Regions from separate parts of the Streptomyces sp. NPDC096310 genome, predicted to be linked through region 2. Evidence: riboswitches for the same ligand, from Rfam matches in the RefSeq annotation. Region 2 holds a riboswitch; the other holds the start of a gene.

Region 1 (4,683 bases), on a different contig from region 2:
ACTGGTCGGCGCGGTCCGTCAGCGCGGTGCGGTCCAGCGCCGTCCGTACGGCGGCCTCGTCCTCGGCGGACGGCGCCGACCAGGCGCGGCGGTGCGGGACACGGCCGAGGCGTACGACCTCGCGCACGCTCAGCTCGACCTGGGTGTCGGTCTGCTGCTCGACCACGGCGACCCGGCGCGCGACCGCCCTGCGGCCCACCTCGCCGAGCGTCCTGCCGTCGAGGGTGACCACGCCCGAGGTGGGGGCGAGGACCCCGGAGAGCAGCCGCAGCAGGGTGGACTTGCCCGAGCCGTTCGGGCCCAGCAGCCCCACCGTGGCGCCGGGCGCGGGCGCCACGGAGACCCCGTCGAGGACGAGGCGGCCCCCGGCGGTACGGGAGACCCGCTCGGCGCTCAGGCCAGGCGCGACCGTACTCGTCATCGCGTCCTCCGGGTGCGGTGGAGGACCGGTCATCGGGTCCTCCGGGTGCGGTGGAGGACCAGCACGAACGCCGGTACCCCGATGAGCGAGGTCACCACGCCCACCGGCACCTCCTGCGGGTCGAGCACCGTACGGGCCAGGGTGTCGACCCACACCAGGAAGACCGCCCCGGTCACCGCGGTGACCGGCAGCAGCCGGCTGTGCCCCGGGCCGACCAGGGCGCGGGCCGCGTGCGGCAGGACGAGCCCGACGAAGCCGATGGCGCCCGCCGAGGAGACCAGCGCGGCCGTCAGCAGCGCGGTGGCGCAGAGCAGGACCAGGCGCGTACGGGCGACGGAGACACCGAGGTGGCCCGCGGCGTCCTGCCCGAAGACGAACGCGTCGAGCGTGCGCGCGTACCCGCCGCACACCACCAGCGCCACCACGAGGACCGCGCCGCAGACCTGGACATCGGTCCAGCCGGCGCCGCCGAGCGAGCCGAGCAGCCAGAACAGCACCCCGCGGGTGGTCTCCGCGTCGGCGGCGGTCATCACGACGAAGGAGGTGAGCGCGGAGAAGAGCTGCATCGCGGCGACCCCGGAGAGCACCACCCGGTCCGTCGTCCCGCCCAGTGTGTGACTGAGCGCCAGCACCATCGCGAACGAGCACAGCGCGCCGAGGAACGCCCCGCCAGAGATGGACAGCGCCCCTCCCCCGGCCCCGAGCACCACCACCAGGACCGCGCCGGTGGACGCCCCCGAGGAGACACCGAGGACGAAGGGGTCGGCGAGCGGGTTGCGCAGCAGGGACTGCATGATCGCGCCACACACCGCGAGCCCGGCGCCGCACACCGCGGCGAGCAGGGTGCGCGGCAGCCGCAGGTTCCAGACGATGCCGTCACGGATCGGGGTGAGGGGCGACTCGCCCCGGCCCAGATGCGCGGCGACGACCGACCAGACGTCGCCCACCCGGATGTCCGCGGGCCCGATGGTGATCGCCACGGCGACGGAGAGCGCGAGCGCGGCGAGGGCACAGGCCCAGCCTGCCGGGCGGAGCCAGGCCGCCGTCCGGATCCGGTGGAACCGGCCGTCCTGGGCCGGGGCGGACGGTGCGGACGGGTCCGGGGACGCGTGCGGCGCGGCGGGCGTCCCCGACGCCCGTTCCGTGGTTTTCACGCGGCGGGCGCGTACGCGCGCAGCGCCGCCGCCACCCGCTCGACGCCCTCCACCGTACGGATGCTCGGGTTCATCGCCTGGCCGCTGAGCCGGACGTACCGCCGGTGCTTCACCGCGTCCATGTTCCTGGTGGCCGGGTTGGTCTCCAGGAACTCGATCTTCTTGGCCGCCGTCTCGGCCGTCTCCGACCTGCGGGAGAGATCCCCGATCACCAGGAAGTCCGGGTTCCGGTCGGCGACCGTCTCCCAGTTGATCTGGGGCCACTCGTCATGGGTGGAGTCGAAGACGTTCTTGGCACCGACGGTCCGCGTGATGATGCCGGGCGCCCCGCAGCAGCCGCCCATGTAGGGGGCCTCGGAGTTGGCGAACCAGTAGAGGAAGGTGGTCTCCGCCGCCTTCTTGGTGTCGATCCCGGCGACCGCCTTGTTCATCCGTTCCTTCAGGCTCCGGACGAGCGTGGCGCCCCGCTCCTCGACGTCGAACACCCTGGCCAGATCGCGGATCTCGCCGTAGATGTCCTCCATCGTCAGCGGCGTCGCGCGCGATCCGTCGGTGTCGCCGGAGTTGTCCTTGGCGCAGTCGGACGGGGAGACATAGGTCGGCACGCCCAGCTTCCCGAACTGCGCGCGCGTGGCCACACCGCCCTTGCCCAGGGTGGATTCGAAGGAGGAGGCGACGAAGTCGGGCTCGGTGTCGAGGACCTTCTCGAAGGACGGATTGTTGTCGGCCAGCCGCTCGACCTCGGCATTCTCCTTCTCCAGCCCCTTGGGCAGCGGGTCCGTCCAGGTGGCGGTGCCGGCCATCCGGTCACCGAGGCCGAGGGAGAGCATGATCTCCGTGGTGCCCTGGTTGAGCGAGACGGCCCGCTCGGGCGGCGCGTCGATCCGTACCTTCTGACCGCAGTTGGTGACGGTACGGGGATAACCGGCGGCCCCGGACCTGGCCTCCGCCCCGGAACCCGATCCGGCCCCGGAGGCGCTGTCCCGGGTGGTGGTCGTCCCCTGTCCGCCGCAGCCGGTCAGCAACAGGGCGCCGGCCGCGAGGAGAAGAGTGGTACGGCGGGCAAGGCGTGCGATCGGCACGGAGTCGTTCCTCTGCGTCGAGGGCCCATGCGCGGAGCCCGGTCGTACGGTGCTCCCCCGCCACGGGACGCGGACGGAGGCCGCCAGCAGGTCTTCGGACTCGGGGTCATCCGGACGGGAGCGCCTTCCCGGACTGCCGTCCAGTGGCCGATGCCCCGCCCGTCGCCCTCACCGCTGCGCGTCAGCTCCGGATTCGCACCGGATTCCCTGACCCACGTACATGGGTTCGACTGGCCTCGGCAAGCTATCACAGGCGTTTTCCCGCCCCCCTGCGGCACTTTCCGGCGCTTTCCGCCCGGTGGCGGCCCGCGCGGCGGACAATGGGGCATGGCCGAAACCGCGCCCGTGAAGGTCGCCCTGATCGACGACCATCCCGTGGTCCTCGCGGGCATCGAGTCCTGGTACGCGGCATCGGAGCGGCCGATCGCGGTGACCGCCAAGGGCCCCGATCTGTCGGTGGCGACGAGCGGGCCAGGGCGGGACGCGGACGTCGTGGTGCTGGACCTCCAGCTCGGCCCGGGCAGGTCGGCAGGGCTGCCCGCCTACCCCGAGCTGCGGCAACTCGTCGCGCGGGAGCGGCAGGTGATCGTCTACACCATGCAGGACAGCCAGGAGACCGCGCTGACCTGTCTGGATCTGGGCGCGTTCACCTACCTCACCAAGGCGGAGGGCGAACGGCACCTCATGGCGGCGACCCTGGCGGCGGCCGACTGCCGCCCGTACACCCCGCCCGCGCTGGCCGGGGCGTTCGGCAGCGACGCGCGCAAGGGGCGGCCCGCGCTCACCCCGCGTGAGGTGGAGGTGCTGCTGGAGTGGTTCCAGTCGGAGTCCAAGGCGATGGTCGGGGCGAGCCTGGGGCTCTCGGTCCGTACGGTGAACACCTATCTGGAGCGGGTCAGGATCAAGTACGCCAACGCGGGCCGGCCCGCGACGACCAAGGCCAATCTGGTCGCGCGGGCCATTCAGGACGGGCTGACATCGCTGGACGAGCTGTGACCCCGGGCGCCGGGGACGGCGGCGACCACGTCGTCGGCGCCGCCGGCGCCGGCCGAAGCGACCCTGCCGCCCGGAGCGGCGCCGTCGCTCGCAGCGGCTCCGTCGGCAGCGGTGTCGAGGACGCAGGACGCCTCGACCAGCAGCCGCCCCTCGCTGCGTACGGTACGCACCCGCACCCCCTGCTCGGCCGCGTCCGGGATCTCCGTCAGCGCCGTCGCCGGGCCGTCCGTCACCACGCTCACCCGCACCAGGCCGCCGCTGCGCACCACCGTGGCGCGGGCGCTGTGCTCGGCGGTCGCCAGCGCGGCGAGCACCGGCTCGGTGAGCGCGCGGCGCAGCCGCCGGTCCACCGGGGCCGAGGCCCCGCGTACGGCGAGCTGTACGTCGACGCCCTGGCGTTCGGCGACGTCGATACCGGCCCGTAGTTCGTGGAGCAGCGGATCGTGCGCGTGGTCGCGCTCCGCGAAGAGCCGCCGCAGCCGCGCGGCCTCGACGGCGGAGCGGCGCCGTACCGCCCCGTCCCCCGGGTCGAGCGCACCGTCCGCGAGCCCGGTCAGCAACGGCAGGACGGAGCGGCCGAGTTCGGCGTAGCGGGCCCGCTGGTCGGCGTGGACCTGGGCGGCGACGGCGGCCTCCGTACGGACGCGCTCCTGTTCGCGCCCTGTGGCGCTCGCGGCGGCGGCGCACTCCCCGAGCGACCGGGCGAGCATCGCGGCGGCCACCTGGAAGGTGCAGATGGCCAGGGCGCTGACGGCCATCCCGGAGGCGGCCTCACGGGTCGGCACCCCGGCGAGCAGCAACTGACCGAGCGTCACGGCGAGATGGCCGCCGATGAAGACCAGCGTCGGCCCCAGCCCGGCGTCGAAGAGCAGCAGCACCCCGAACCAGCCGATCTCCAGGAACGTCCAGTGCGGGGTGCCGATGAAGTCCTCCACGGGCAGCCGGCTGGTGGCGACGGTCGACGCCACGACGGTGCAGGTCAGACCGAGCACCACCCACGGGCGCGGCCGGCCGCGCCCATCGGCGCCGA
Region 2 (4,683 bases):
GCAGCGCCATCTCTCCCACGGCGGCTTCGGGCTGAAGGGCCTGGCCGAGCGGGTGGGTCTGGTCGGCGGAACCGTCCAGGCGGGCCCGGTCACCGGCGGCGGCTGGGGCGTCGAGGCGGCGCTCCCGGTGTCCAAGGCGAAGGTGGCGGTGTCATGACGATCCGGATCCTGATCGCCGACGACCAGGCCATGGTCCGTGCCGGATTCGCGATGATCCTGGCGGCCGAGGACGACATCGAGGTCGTCGGGGAGGCCACGGACGGGGTGCACGCCCTGGAACTCGCCGAGCGCCACCGGCCCGATGTGGTGCTGATGGACATCCGCATGCCCCGCATGGACGGGCTGGAGGCGCTGCGCCGGCTGACCCGCCCCGGCACCGTGAATCCGCCGAAGGTCGTCGTGGTCACGACGTTCGACGACGACGAGTACGTCCAGCGTGCCCTGAGCGAGGGCGCCTCCGGGTTCCTGATCAAGGACTCAGGACCCGCCCTGCTGGTGGAGGCCATTCGCGCGGCCTACTCCGGTGAGGCGCTGGTGAGCCCGGCCATCACCGTACGGTTGCTGCGGCAGTTCCACGGCTCCGCGCCCGCGCCCCGCAAGCCGGACACCGCGCTCTCCGAACGGGAGAAGGACCTGGTGCGTCTGGTGGCGAGGGGGCTGACCAACGCGGAGATCGCCACCGAACTCTCCATCTCGGTGGGCACGGTGAAGACCCATCTCGGCAACGTGCAGATCAAACTGCCCGCCCGCAACCGGGTGGAGATCGCCGCCTGGGCCTGGGAGTCCGGCCTGGTCGGCGGGAGACGGTGAGCCGCGTGCGGGCGACGCGGGGGCCGGGGCGCCCGTAGGCACCCCGGCCTTCTGTCCGCTCCTCGGTCAGGACGCGGGGAGTTCGCCGCGGACCGTACGGGCGGCGGTGACCAGGTTCTCCAGGGAGGCCATGGTCTCGGGCCAGCCGCGGGTCTTCAGGCCGCAGTCCGGGTTGACCCACAGCCGGTCGGCGGGGATGGCCTTGAGGCCGGCCCGCAGCAGATCGGCGGCTTCCCGTGCGCTCGGTACGCGCGGGGAGTGGATGTCGTACACGCCGGGTCCGGCCTCGCGCGGGTAGCCGTGGGCGGCGAGTTCGTGGGCGACCTGCATATGGGAGCGGGCGGCCTCCAGGCTGATGACGTCGGCGTCGAGGTCGTCGATGGCCTGGACGATGTCGCCGAACTCGGCGTAGCACATGTGCGTGTGGATCTGGGTGTCCGGGAGCACGCCGCTGGTGGTGAGGCGGAAGGACTCGGTCGCCCAGTCCAGGTAGGCGGCGCGGCCGGCGGCGCGCAGGGGCAGGGTCTCGCGCAGGGCCGGTTCGTCGACCTGGATCACCGAGGCGCCGCCTGCCTCCAGATCGGCGACCTCGTCGCGCAGGGCGAGGGCGACCTGGCGGGCGGTGTCGCCGAGCGGCTGGTCGTCGCGGACGAAGGACCAGGCGAGCATGGTGACGGGGCCGGTGAGCATGCCCTTGACCGGGCGTGACGTGAGCGACTGGGCGTACGTCGTCCAGCGCACCGTCATGGGTCCGGGGCGGGAGATGTCCCCGGCCAGTACCGGCGGACGGACATAGCGGGTGCCGTAGGACTGCACCCAGCCGTGCCGCGTGACGAGATAGCCGGTGAGCTGCTCGGCGAAGTACTGCACCATGTCGTTGCGCTCGGGCTCACCGTGGACCAGGACATCGATCCCGGCCTTCTCCTGGAAGGCGATGACCTCCTGGATCTCGGCCTTGATGCGCTCCTCGTACCCGGCGGTGTCGATCCGGCCGGCCCGCAGGTCGGCGCGGGCGGTGCGCAGCTCGTCGGTCTGCGGGAACGAGCCGATGGTGGTCGTCGGCAGCAGCGGCAGTCCCAGGTGGGCGCGGTGCGCGGCGGCCCGCTCCGGGTACGGCTGGGCGCGGCGGCCGTCGGCGTCGGTGACGGCGGCGGTCCTGGCCCGTACGGCCGGGTCGTGGGTGAGGGGGGAATCCGTACGGGAGGCGAGGTCGGCCCGGTTGTCGGCCAGCTCGGCGGTGATGGCGCCGGTGCCCTGGGCCAGCCCCTTCGCCAGGGTGACGATCTCGGCGGTCTTCTGCCGGGCGAAGGCGAGCCAGCGCAGCACCCGCGGGTCGATGTCCCGTTCGGCCGCGGTGTCGAGCGGGACGTGCAGGAGGGAGCAGGAGGCGGCCACATCGACCCGGGCGGCCAGACCGAGGAGGGTGGCGAGGGTCGCGAGGGACTTCTCGTAGTCGTTGATCCAGATGTTGCGGCCGTTGACGACGCCCGCGACGAGCCGCTTGCCGGGGAGTCCGCCCGCGGCGGCGAGGTCGTCGAGGTTGGCCGCGGCGGCGTCGGTGAAGTCCAGCGCCAGCCCCTCGACGGGGGCCTTCGCCAGGACGGGCAGCGCGTCGCCGAGCCGGTCGAAGTACGAGGCCACCAGCAGCTGGGGCCGGTCGGTGCGGTTGCCGAGGTCGCGGTAGGCGCGGGCGGCGGCGTCCAGCTCGGCGCGCGTACGGTCCTGGACCAGCGCGGGCTCGTCGAGCTGTACCCACGCGGCGCCGGCCGCGCGCAGATCGGCGAGGACCTCCGCGTAGACGGGCAGCAGCCGGTCCAGCAGCGTCAGCGGCTCGAATCCGGCGGGCACGCCGGGGGCGGGCTTGGAGAGCAGGAGATAGGTGACGGGGCCGACCAGGACCGGGCGGGCGGTGTGCCCCAGCGTCAGTGCCTCGGTCAGCTCGGCGACCTGCCGGGTGGAGTCGGCGGTGAAGACGGTGTCGGGGCCGAGTTCGGGGACGAGGTAGTGGTAGTTCGTGTCGAACCACTTGGTCATCTCCAGCGGCGCCACATCCTTGGTGCCGCGGGCCATCGCGAAGTAGCCGCCGAGTGCGTCGGCCGCGACGGCCGCCCGGTGCCGCTCGGGTACGGCGCCGACCATGACGCTGGTGTCCAGGACGTGGTCGTAGTACGAGAAGTCGCCGGTGGGCACCTCGTGGACTCCGGCGTCCGCCATCTGCCGCCAGTTGGCCCGGCGCAGACCGGCCGCCGTCTCCCGGAGGGCGCCGGCGGTGACGCGGCCCTTCCAGTACCCCTCGACGGCCTTCTTCAGTTCCCGGTTCTGGCCCTGGCGGGGGTAGCCGTACACGGTGGCCCGTGCTGCCGCGGCCGCGGACTGTGTCGTCACGGAAATCTCCTTCGCGAGATGACTCCTGAACATCCCGGGGACGGGACGTGGGCGCGAAAGGGTGACGAACCCGACGGTCGAGACGGCGCCTCGGGCGCGCTGGTCCGTCCGGTATGTACGCCGACCCGCCCACGAGGTCACCGGGATATCCGCACGCGATCGGTCGCGTACGGGCAACGGGCAGGTCTTCGGACTCGCGGGCACGTCTGCCGGGGCAGACACCTACTGGCCGTCGCTTCCCGGACCCTGTACGTCGGATCCAGTGCGTATGACGGCGGTCGTTCCCGCTCACCGCTGCGGGGCAGTCCCGGATTCCCACCGGGTTCCCTCTTACGACGCGTCTGCCTGGATGGCAGGGCGAACCAGCTACATCCGCCAGGCTAGAGCGTGGGCAACCCGCCGGACGAATGTGTTCACATTCCGGAATGTGAGGTGGATCACGAGCCCGGCGTCTCCGCGAAGATCCAGCGGTTGGCGGCCAGCGCGTCGTCCGGCTCGGGGAGCGGGCCGCGGCCGTGGAGGCGGGTGAAATCGAACGGCGAGCGGACCGAGACCGTCCAGCCCCGCCGGGCGAGCTCGGCGGCCGACGCGGGGCGCGGATCCGGGTCGAAGAGAGCCGGCAGATCGATGTCGATCCGCGCCTTCGTCGTGGTGTAGACGGGACTGGCGCGTACGTCCGCACCCTCCAGGTTCTTGATCTCGTACGCCAGTGTGCTCCCGGGCGCGCTCAGCCGGTCCACCGTCGCGATGAGATTCCGCTCGGCCGCCGCCGGGAGGTACAGCAGCAGCCCCTCGACGAGCCAGGCGGTCGGTACGGCCGGGTCGAGCCCCGCGGCGATCAGCGCGTCGGCCCAGTCGAACCGGAGATCGGCCGCGACCGGTCTGCGCTCGGCCACGGGGACGGCACCCGACCCGTCGAGTACGGCCTGCTTGAAGGCCAGCATCTCGGCGGTGTCGATCTCGTGGACCACACAGCCGGGCGGCCAGCCGAGCCGGAACGCCCGGGAGTCCAGCCCCGCGCCCAGCAGCACCACCTGGCGCACGCCCGTGTCCGCCGTACGGAGCAGATGGTCGTCCAGGACCCGGGTGCGCAGGGCGAAGTACCGGCCGAGGCGGCCCCAGAGCGGGTCGGCGTTCCCGCCGGGGACCTGGTCGGGGCGGACCGGCCAGCCGGCCGAGGCCGGTGCCGCCCGGACGAAGCGCTCCGCGAACTCGTCCCGTGCCAGGGCGTCCGGGCGGTGGGTCTCGATGGCGCGGGCGGCGGCCACCATGAGGGCGGTCCTGCCCACGCCCCCGGCCACCCCGAGGGCCGGCTCCGGTGCCGTACCGGCGGCGGGCGGGGTCACCGGAACAGGCCCGCGGTCAGGTGGTCCCCGGGGATACCGGCCTTCTCGGGGCGGTAGAAGTCCCTGATGGCGTCCGCCCAGATGTCCACCGCGACACGGTCGTCGTCCGTGGGGTCGAGGGCGTCGAACAGGGCGTCGATGT

Evidence for each region. A riboswitch is a leader RNA that binds a small molecule or an ion and turns the genes downstream of it on or off. The one in region 2 is predicted to bind cobalamin.
Region 1: another riboswitch for cobalamin. It lies ahead of ACIQ7D_RS11910 (ABC transporter substrate-binding protein); the one in region 2 lies ahead of metE (5-methyltetrahydropteroyltriglutamate--homocysteine S-methyltransferase).

The regions. Positions count from the first base shown of each region.
Region 1 covers NZ_JBIWFO010000004.1:197,959-202,641, forward strand. Annotated here, with positions in the region: gene ACIQ7D_RS11900 (ABC transporter ATP-binding protein) at 1-454, opposite strand, end outside; gene ACIQ7D_RS11905 (FecCD family ABC transporter permease) at 451-1,473, opposite strand; gene ACIQ7D_RS11910 (ABC transporter substrate-binding protein) at 1,572-2,657, opposite strand; cobalamin riboswitch at 2,725-2,907, opposite strand; gene ACIQ7D_RS11915 (DNA-binding response regulator) at 2,985-3,653, shown strand; gene ACIQ7D_RS11920 (hypothetical protein) at 3,620-4,683, opposite strand, start outside.
Region 2 covers NZ_JBIWFO010000007.1:134,056-138,738, forward strand. Annotated here, with positions in the region: gene ACIQ7D_RS16760 (sensor histidine kinase) at 1-157, shown strand, start outside; gene ACIQ7D_RS16765 (response regulator) at 154-810, shown strand; gene metE (5-methyltetrahydropteroyltriglutamate--homocysteine S-methyltransferase) at 877-3,195, opposite strand; cobalamin riboswitch at 3,357-3,559, opposite strand; gene ACIQ7D_RS16775 (SAM-dependent methyltransferase) at 3,633-4,541, opposite strand; gene ACIQ7D_RS16780 (EF-hand domain-containing protein) at 4,538-4,683, opposite strand, start outside.